Regions from separate parts of the uncultured Paenibacillus sp. genome, predicted to be linked through region 2. Evidence: predicted binding sites of a transcription regulator. Region 2 holds the regulator's gene; each other region holds the start of a gene.

Region 1 (3,276 bases), on a different contig from region 2:
CGACTTCAAGCGCTTGGCCGGTTTCAAGCCCGAACTGCAATCCGCCTTCCTTGACGTTGGGGCATGAAATGTTCAGCTCGATCAAATCGGCGGCCCGCTTGCCGGCATCCCGCAGTCCGCGGCAGACGTCCGTGAGCAGCTCCGCGCCCTCCTTGTATTCCCCGACCGTTCCGCCGCCCAAATTCACGATGACCGCCGGCCCGTAGCTTGTCATCACTTCAAGCTCGCGATCCAGAAATGCCGGAAGGCCGGGATTTTCGAGCCCGATGCTGTTCATGAGGCCGGACGGCGTCTCATAAATCCGCGTACCGGCGTTGCCGGCCCGGGGGTGGAGGGTCAGTCCTTTTGTGACGATGCCGCCCAGTTTATCAAGCGGATACAAGGGCGCATACGGCTTGCCGAAGCCGAACGTGCCCGACGCCGTCAGAATCGGATTGGACAAGGGCACTCCCGCCAGCTCACAGGCTAAGGAGATCATGGAAGTCCACCTCCCCGGCCGAGAAAACGGGACCTTCCACGCATGCCTTGCGGTATGCGCCGTTTCCGGCGACCGCACAGCCGTTGCAAGCGCCGAGACCGCATGCCATGCGCTTTTCGACGGATACGTACAGACGTGCGCCCGTTCCCTCCGCTTTCCGGGCCAGCTGCGCCATAAGGGGAACCGGCCCGCAAGCGAAAATCGTATCGTATACCGCCGGCTCGACGCTGTCGGCCACCGTTCCGCCGGACACGACCGTCACATCCGGGTGCGCGCCGCGGAACCGGGAAACCCCGAACGGCTCACCGGAAAAGCCGAGGAACACCTTGGCTCCTTGCATCCGTCTGGCGGCAAGCAAGAGGGGGGCGACACCCATACCGCCGCCGACGATTGCGGTGCGCCCTTCGGGCTTGGGGAAGCCTTGGCCGAAAGGGCCCTCAAGGCGAAGATGATCGCCGGGCCGCAGCTCCGACAGCAGCCGGGTGCCGGTTCCGCCGACCCGGTACAGGAACGATATCGTCCCCGGGCCGATGTCGTGGATGCTGATCGGCCGGGACAAGACGGGAAAGGCTTCCCAGCAGCGAAGCATATAGAATTGGCCCGATTCGGCGCGGTAGTCTCCCTCGGCGGTCAGCCGGTAAATGCCCGGCGCAAGCTTTTCATTCGCGATCACGCGTGCCACATCGAATTCTCCTTTCAAAGGCAAGCTCCTCGCTTGACCTGATCCTCCACGCTACCGTATCACAGCCGGATTTTTCAACCAGTGACATTTCGCATAGAGGCAGGCCGGTTTACTTGTTGCACTTTTCACATGAAAAGGTGCACGGCCGGGTGCTTTTTGCGCATGTACCCTTCCAATCCGCACGGAGTGCGGTTCAAATGGGGAACGCCGGTTATCGCTCAACGTGATCATGCTCACAGCTTATCAAAGGAAAGAAGGATATAATCGGGTTATAACAAAACCTCTCTGAGGAGGATGAGTATCCATGAATGGCAAAACGTCGTTGCCGACGGTTTCCCAGGATTCGGCGAGACCGACGGATTTCATGTATGCGGTAGGGCGGCTGAAGGAAGAACACGACCGGCTGAACGAACAAGTGAAGGTTTTATATACCGACGCCTTGGAGGCGGGCAGGGAAACGGACGCGGATACCGCCCTTCGGCTGCTTGGCGGACTGCGCGAACGGACGGTGGCGTTCGCGCTGCAGCTTGAAGCGCATTCGGAATGGGAGGAGCGGGAGATGTTCCCGCTGGTCAGCGATTATTTTCATAAACGCACCGTCCCGTCGATAACCCCTTCGTTCTGGGTGATGGAAAAAGATCACGAGCTGGCCTTGTTGTTCATCGGGACCTTCATGGAGCTGACGGAGGACAACGTGCCGGCGGCCCGCATCGACCTGATCCGGCAAGCCGCTTCCAATATGGTGCAGGCGTGCCTCATCCTGCAGGAGCACTTCCGGCTGGAGGAAGAGCTTATTTTCCCGCTCGCCGACGAGATGTTGACCGATATTGACTATTTCTATTCCTAGCGGGTTCGGGTTCGCTCTTGTTCGCCCGCAATCACGGCAGCGCCCTCCGCTTTGCCTTCCGAGGCAAGGCGGGGGGCGCTTCTTTTGCCGGCCTTCTTTGAGTGACGAATCTCATATCGCCGGTTTATGAAAAGCGTTACGCTGATTTCATCCACCGAAGGAGGTTGAGATCGATGCAAAGAACGATAGACAGGCCGGGTGAAACCGGGCGGCCTTCCGATATGGTTGAGGCGGTGAGACGGCTCAGGGATGAGCATTCGGATTTGAGGCAAACGATCGAACGTATAGAAGCAGCCGCCGCCCGCGCGGACAGAATGGCTGCCGTATCGGCTGCGGCGAATGAAATAAGCGGCGTCAAGCAGCCGCTGGTCGCCTTCATGCATGCGCTCGAGCGGCATGCGGCGTGGGAAGAGGAGAACCTGATTCCGTTGATTGAAGAGCATATGCCTCGTTCGCATGAATCCGCGGTGCGCGATTCGATTTGGGTGATGGAGAAGGATCACCAGATGGCCACTGTGTATCTGCGGGTGTTTCTCGAGCGCTTGAACGAGTTCGGAGACCGTCCGAACGCGGGCGTCGTGGCGGATGCGGTCAGATGTCTCCTGCAGGGCTGCGTCCTGCTCAAGGAGCATTTCAGAATCGAGGAGCAAACGATATTTCCGGCGGTGGAGCAGCTTGTGGGCGAGACCGGGCTGTGAACGACCGTCCGTCCGCCGGTTCGGCGGGTGAGCGGAATAACGCCGGAATCCGGCACTAAAGTGCCCGACCTGTGTGGATATGCCTGACACTCACACGCCCTCCCTGATTTTCTTGTAATACTGCGTCGGCGACAGGCCGACGTACTTCTTGAACACCTTGCTGAAATAGAAAGGATCGTTCAACCCGGTCAAATAGCCGATTTCGTTCATGCTTAGGTGGGTGGCCTCGATCAATTCCTTCGCGTGATTGATGCGGATCAGGTTCACGTAGCGGATGATCGTATGGCCCGTCACCTCGCTGAACACCCGATTGATGTAGTCGTAATTGCAATCGAATTCCTGCTCGATCTCCGCGCTCGTGATCGGTTTCGTGTAGTTCCGGTGGATATAATCGAGCAGCGCATGCACTTTTACGAACGATTTCGTATTCCGCCTGTTGTTTTTCACCAGCTCCGCCATGAAGCTGTCGCGCGACGCCTCGATCAGAAACTCCGCGTATTTCAGGCCGGTCAGGCCCCGGTTATAATGTTTGCGTTTGTACAACTGTACGATTTCGTTCATCGCATGAATC
Region 2 (3,276 bases):
CCCGCCCGTTGCCGGCGTATACGAGATGGGATACCGGATCGGTGTGGGGATAGAAATGCGGCTGCTCAAAATCAAGCGCGATGAAATCGGCCTTCATGCCGGCCTTCAGCATACCGACACGACCCTGCTGCCAGATCGCCTTGGCCCCGCAGACGGTGCCCATCCGAAGCGCCTCAAGCGCCGGCACGGCGGTCGGGTCGCCGGACACGCCTTTATGGATGAGCGCCGCGAGGCGGATCTCATCGAACATATCCAGATTGTTGTTGCTTGCCGCGCCGTCCGTGGCAAGCCCTACCGTAATGCCGGCCGCCAGCATCGCCGGCACGCGCGCCACGCCGCTCGCCAGCTTCAGGTTGCTGGCCGGGTTGTGGGCGACGCCGACTCCCCGCTCGGCCAGAAGCACGATCTCGTCATCGGTCAGGTGGACGGCATGCGCGACCAGCGACGGACGGGAGAAGAAGCCGAGCTTGTCGAGATGCAGGGCGGGCCGCAGACCGTACTCGCGGACATTTTGCTCCACCTCGGCCGCCGTTTCCGACATGTGAGTATGCAGCGGCAGATCCAGGTCGTGGGCCGCCTGCACGAACTGCTCGATAAGGGCCGGCGGGCAAGTATAAGGCGAGTGAGGCGACATGACGGCCGTTATTCGCCCGTTTGCCTTGCCGTGCCAATTGCGCGCGAACCGCACCGCCTCGGCCAGCTTTTCCCGCTGCACATCCTCCGGACAGAGCCCGATCACACCGCGCATCAGCACGCCGCGCATGCCCGACGCTTCGACGACCTGCGCCACCTCATCCATATGGTCGTACATGTCGACGAAGGCGGTTGTGCCGCTTTTCAGCATTTCGAGCGCCGCCAGCGACGCGCCCCAACGTACGTCCTCGGCCGTATAGCGGCCTTCCATCGGCCAAATTTTCGCCGCCAGCCATTCCTGCAGCACCATGTCGTCCGCCACGCCGCGCAGCAGCGTCATGGCCGCATGCCCGTGGGTATTGATCAAACCCGGCATGAACAACAGGCCGCCGCCGTTCACCTTATGGGCGCCGTCGACAAGACTCCCCGGGTGCGCTTCGCCGATATACGCGATCCGGTCGCCTTCGACGACCAGATGCCCCTGCACGACCCGGCTCGCCTCGTCCATCGTGACGAACGTTCCGTTCTCAATCCACCACTTCTTCATCGCCATCCGCTCCGTTTTCCAGGTAATAGGCCAAGCTCAACAGCTCCGTCGTAAAATCCGCGTGGTGGATCCGCACATCCCCCTGCACCTTCAGGATCGCGGGCGCGAAGTTCAAGATGCCTTCCACGCCCGCCTGCACCAGCCGATCCGCCACGTTCTGCGCCTCGGCGGCCGGAACGGTTATGATGCCGATGCGGATTTGCAGCTCGTCGACCGTCCGCCTCAGCTCGTCCATCGGCTGGACGGTCATGCAGTTGATCCGGGTGCCCACCTTGGACGGATGCGCGTCGAATACGGCGACGATTTTCATGTTGTCCTTGATATACGTATTATAATTGCACAGCGCATGCCCGAGATTGCCCGCTCCGACCAAGCCGACGTTAAGCGGTTGATCGAGCTTGAGAATCTGGCGGATTTTCTCGATCAGGTAAGAAACGTCGTACCCGATTCCCTTGCGGCCGAATTCGCCGAAATAAGCGAGATCCTTGCGGATTTGCGCCGGGTTCAAGTCAAGCTTCTGTCCGAGTTCCTGCGACGATACCGTCTGCACCTCGCTGCGCAGCAGCTCGTTCAGCACATGCAAATAAATCGGCAGCCGTCTTACGACCGCCTCTGAAATCTTGATCTGTTTCACCGCTCTGCCCCCTCGCCGATTTGTACCGCCGGCTCCAGCCATTCTCTGATCCGAGGCACGATCTGGTCCAGATGCATGTGCTCGATCTTCGGACCCGGCAGCGAATACAAGAAGTATTTGCCGTAATACGTTTCAATAACACGGGTATCGTAAATAAGGACGATACCGCGGTCCTGCGCGGTTCTAACCAATCGTCCGAAGCCTTGCTTGAAGCGGATGACCGCTTGCGGCACGGACAGCTTCATGAACGGATTTTGCTTTTCCTGCTGCAGCATTTCCGCCTTCGCCTCAAGCAGCGGATGGTTCGGAGGCTGAAACGGAAGCCTGACGATCGCCAGACAGGTGAGCGCGTCGCCCGGAATGTCCACCCCTTCCCAGAAGCTGCTCGTTCCGAGCAGAACTGACGACTGCTGCTGCTGAAACCGACGGGTCAGCTTGCTGCGGCTGCCGCTGTCGACGCCTTGGCCGATTACCTGAATGCCGGCAGCGGCCAGCGCTTCCTTGAGCGGGTCGTATACCTGCCTCAGCATGCGGTATGAGGTGAACAGCACAAGCATCCGGCCGTTCGTTTCGAGCGCCGTTTCCGCCAGCGAGCGGACAAGCGCGCCGACGAACTCCGGATCGCCCGAGGCCCCCTTCAGCCCCGGGAAGTTGCGCGGAATGACGACGAGCGCCTGGTCACGGTAATTGAACGGCGACTCCAGCTGCACCGTTGCGAGCCGGCCGCTTTTGCCCGCTTCTTCCAGGCCGAGCTGCTCGCAGGCATACTGGAACGATTTTTGCACCGACAACGTTGCCGACGTCATGACGACGCTGCGCTTGACGTCGAAGAAATACTGTTTCAATTGGCCGCTCACGTCGGCCGGCACCGCGAACAAATGCACTGATTTGGCCTTGTAAGCGGGGCTTGCCTCCATCCAGTATACCGTACCGCCGTCATCGAGCCTGACGAAAGTCCGCAGCTCATCCCGGATTCGCGCCAGATCCTTGACGCTTCCGTTCATGTCCGTCAGCAGGCCCTGGATCGCGGTGTCGTCTATCCGGTCTTTCACATCCGCGGACAGCTTGTCGAGCGCCTTTACGATTTCGTTTAGGCCCGCATACACGTTCGCCTCCGCGGTCCGCACGTACGACCAGCCTTCCGGCAGCTTGTCGCTTTTCATCCGCACGACCGACTGCCCGGGTTCGGCTCCGTCTTTGACGGCGGCGGTCAGCCCGAAGAACAGATCGAACAGCTGATCCCAATGCTCGCGAACTTCGCCGAACACGGGCGCCGCCGCGTCGATCGCCTCCGCCCATGCCTGCGCGCGTTCGTCCCCTTCGGCAAGCAGCAGCAGCTTGAGCTGATGAATCATGCCGGTTCTCGCATCCTTGCACAATCGCTGCAGCGGGTGCGGAAGGCCGAAGTAGGACAGCTGCATCCCCAGATGCTTGCCGGCCACTTCCTCCAAATGATGCGCCT
Region 3 (3,276 bases), on a different contig from region 2:
GGAACGCCTTTCTCTCCGTCTCTTCTTCATTTGCATCGGCGTCTACACCTGCTCCTGATCCCGCCAGCACCGGAGCGCCTCCACGTCGTGGATCACGAACCCGGAACGGTTCATGTCCGCAATGCCTTCCGCATGCAGCCGATGGAGCAGGCGGTCCACCAGTTCCTTGGACGACCCGATCGTGTGGGCGAAATCATCAGCCGTCATCGGAATGCCGATCCGCAGCTTGCCTTTGGGCGGATGATCGTAATGCTCCGCCAGCTTCAAAAGGAAAAGCTGGCCGGGATTCCGGGAGCCGGCCCAGGTCAGATCGTGCAGCTGCTTCTGAAGCGCCGCATTCGCTTCATCCATCATCCGCATCATGGAAGCGGCCGCGTTCGGGTTGGCGGCCAGAAACTTCATCAGCTGCCCGAAGGGCAGGACAAGCAGCTGCGTCTGGACGATTGCCGAGGCGGAAACGGCGTAGACGCTTCTCGAGAACAGCCCTTCCCCCGGAAGCGCATCGCCCTTCTTCAGGAAGGCCAGATTGCTCTCATGTCCCGATGCGCCGGCGCTATAGGTTTTCACCAATCCGGATACGATGAAGAAAATGGCGTCCTTCGCGTCTCCCTCCGCGAAAATGAGCGTCTTGCGGCCGACGTCCCGAAGCGCGGCGCACCAGCTCAACTCCTCCAGCTCCTGCGACGTCAAATATTTAAAAAGCGGCACTTGAGCCAGCAGGCTTTTTCGTCGTCTGATCATACGATTTCTCCTTCCCTTGCTTTACTTCCGATCAGTAGCCGTAATCATTGGATTTCTCCCAAAGCGCGGCGAGCACTTCTTCCTCAGGTGCAGCGGATGATGCCGCGATTCATAAACCGGTTCGTAATGATGGGGGTGTGCCATTGTCCGATTCCTCCCTTTCAAAAGCGCGAAACGCGCCGTGGTACGATCCATTATAGATTCGCTTGGCTCCGGTGAATGTGAACCAGATCACTTGATTCCGCATTCATTTCCGTTTCTCCCGGAAGCGGACGATTCAGATAATAATAGACCGCCGCCATCATCAGGCCGCCGCCGACTATATTGCCGAGCGTAACGGGGATCAGGTTGCGGACGGCGCCTGCCAGCGTGATCGTATCCGGATGATCGATCAGCAAAGCAACTGCGAATGTGCCCATATTGGCGATGCTGTGTTCGTACCCCGAGACGAAAAAGACGAATACGAACAGCAGCATCGTGAACATTTTCGCCCCGTCGCCCTTCTGCGTCATCGGAACGTAGAAAGCCATGCTTACGAGCCAGTTACAGAGAATCCCGCGAAAAAAAAGCTCCATCACCGGCGCATTCATCTTCTTCTCCGCCGCGCTCAGGAGAAATCCGTTGGCGCTGCCGTCGTCGAACAGGCCGGTCCCGAGCACCAGGAGCGCGAAAAGGACGGCGCCGACGAGATTGCCGAAGTAGCTGGCGGTCCAGATGCGCAAAACATCGGGCCATCTGATCTTTTTCTTCAACGCGGCATAGGTGAAATAGAACGTATTGCCGGTAAACAAATCTCCGCCGCCGTATGCGACCAGGATGATCGCCGCTCCGAACGTGAGGGCCGCGACGGGGTAAGCCAACGGGGAATCCTCCAGGTAAAAAAAGTTGCCCGTCTTGTAAGCCGCGATCACCCCGAAGCCGATAAACATGCCCGCGATGACGGAACGAAGCAGAAATCGCGGCTTGCTCTTGCTGAAGATTTTATGTTTCTTGACAGCCACCGCCTCGACGAGTTTCAACTGTTCTGTTTCCATGGGTCACCTGCTTCAAGGAAGGATTGGGGCCTTCATTCGCGCGAAACGCCGGCCCGGTCGTATATATTCAATGTACTTCTTCGCGCGCCGGTTAGCGGTGATTATTTTCACAAAGTCTGCGGCGAGAAAACCGGTCATTCGCGGGGAATGGCCGGCCGGTAGCGGCTCCGCTACATTCGCCCTTGCTACCCGTACCGCTCCCTGCAGGATACATTCGTCCTTGCTGCCCGTACGGTTCCCCACACCACCGGGTTCGACCATTAGCGAAAAAATTGCGTTATTAGCGCATTCTGTTCGCTAAATCCTTGTCTCCTGACGTCTTTGCAACGGGTTAGTGAAGAATCTTCACTATATAGTGAGTTTCTTTCCCTAATAGGGAAAAAACTTTACAATACTCCGACATGCTAGCAAAACCCGATTTTATAGTGCCCGTTGTTCACTATTAGCGAACTTTTTTCTCTATTTAAGCGTCCTCCGCCTGTCATGCGCGTTTTTCCGCGCTGTGCCCGCTTTCCTTCCCGCCACTGTCTGCGGTCAGCCCGCGCACAATGGCTCGGAAAGCACAACTCCATGCAAAAAGGCTGTCTCCCAGGCCTTTTCAGACCTTCGAGACAGCCCCTTTTCGGCCATTCGCCGAACGATACGTGCCGGACCTCCTCCTGACGCCTGAGTTCTGCACCTTCGATTCGTCCACTGAATGTTAGCCGTGCAGTCCTTAAGAACGTTGAACGAGTTCCTCCTGTTTCGGTTCGGAATCCTCCTCAAGGCGGCCAGCCGGACCGAAAAATTCATAGCGGATGTCGGAGGCCGGTATGCCCCAGTCTTTCAACGCACGATGCATCGCCTTCATAAAAGGAACAGGTCCGCAGAAATAATAACACGCGTCCTTTACCGGAACCCACGACTTCAGCGAAGCCAAATCGATAAATCCCTCTTTGTGAAAAGCGTTCGCCGCCTTATCGCGGGCTGTCGGCTTATCGTAGCACCAGTAGGCGGACACCTGCGCGTGCTTGCGGGCCAAGTCCTCCACATGTCCCTTGAACGCATGCATATCCCCGTTCTGAGCCGCATGAACGAATGTGACCTGCCGATCCGGCTCCGTTTCGGCAAGCATGTTCAGCATGCTGAGCATAGGCGTCAATCCGACGCCGCCGCTAAGCAGGACGACAGGGCGCGTATCCTTGCGGTCCAGCACGAAATCGCCGGCGGGCGCCGATATCAGCAGCTCGTCGCCTTCCCCGACCTGCTCGTGCAAATAAATCGACACCTTCCCGGCCGGAAGGTTTCCGAGCGCATCCTCCCGCTTCACGGAGATCCGGTAATAAGGCTTGCCCGGGGCGTCCGACAGGCTGTACTGGCGAATATGGGTATAGGCCTCGCCCGGAATATTAAGCTTCACGCTGATGTATTGCCCCGGCTCAAAGGCCGCAATCGCTCGACCATCCCTCGGAACGAGATAAAAGGAGGTGATGACGGCGCTTTCCTTCACTTTCCTCTCCAC

What was found. Region 2 encodes Rex, which represses fermentation and respiration genes when NADH is low (regulators of the CRP and FNR family bind a similar motif). Its sites were predicted from a motif close to TTGTGAAATATTTCACAA; they were not measured.
Region 1: RWM61_RS08455 (hemerythrin domain-containing protein) is a predicted target of Rex. The motif match lies at 1,274-1,291, and genes of this name have one in related genera.
Region 3: RWM61_RS08425 (formate/nitrite transporter family protein) is a predicted target of Rex. The motif match lies at 1,871-1,888, and genes of this name have one in related genera.

The regions. Positions count from the first base shown of each region.
Region 1 is NZ_CAUPYC010000018.1:38,942-42,217, forward strand. It holds gene RWM61_RS08445 (dihydroorotate dehydrogenase) at 1-478, opposite strand, end outside; gene RWM61_RS08450 (dihydroorotate dehydrogenase electron transfer subunit) at 459-1,160, opposite strand; gene RWM61_RS08455 (hemerythrin domain-containing protein) at 1,465-2,007, shown strand; gene RWM61_RS08460 (hemerythrin domain-containing protein) at 2,181-2,705, shown strand; gene RWM61_RS08465 (AraC family transcriptional regulator) at 2,796-3,276, opposite strand, start outside.
Region 2 is NZ_CAUPYC010000034.1:34,252-37,527, reverse strand. It holds gene RWM61_RS12285 (amidohydrolase) at 1-1,186, opposite strand, end outside; gene RWM61_RS12280 (redox-sensing transcriptional repressor Rex) at 1,161-1,814, opposite strand; gene dinG (ATP-dependent DNA helicase DinG) at 1,811-3,276, opposite strand, start outside.
Region 3 is NZ_CAUPYC010000018.1:33,874-37,149, reverse strand. It holds gene RWM61_RS08430 (Crp/Fnr family transcriptional regulator) at 43-741, opposite strand; gene RWM61_RS08425 (formate/nitrite transporter family protein) at 936-1,775, opposite strand; gene hmpA (NO-inducible flavohemoprotein) at 2,491-3,276, opposite strand, start outside.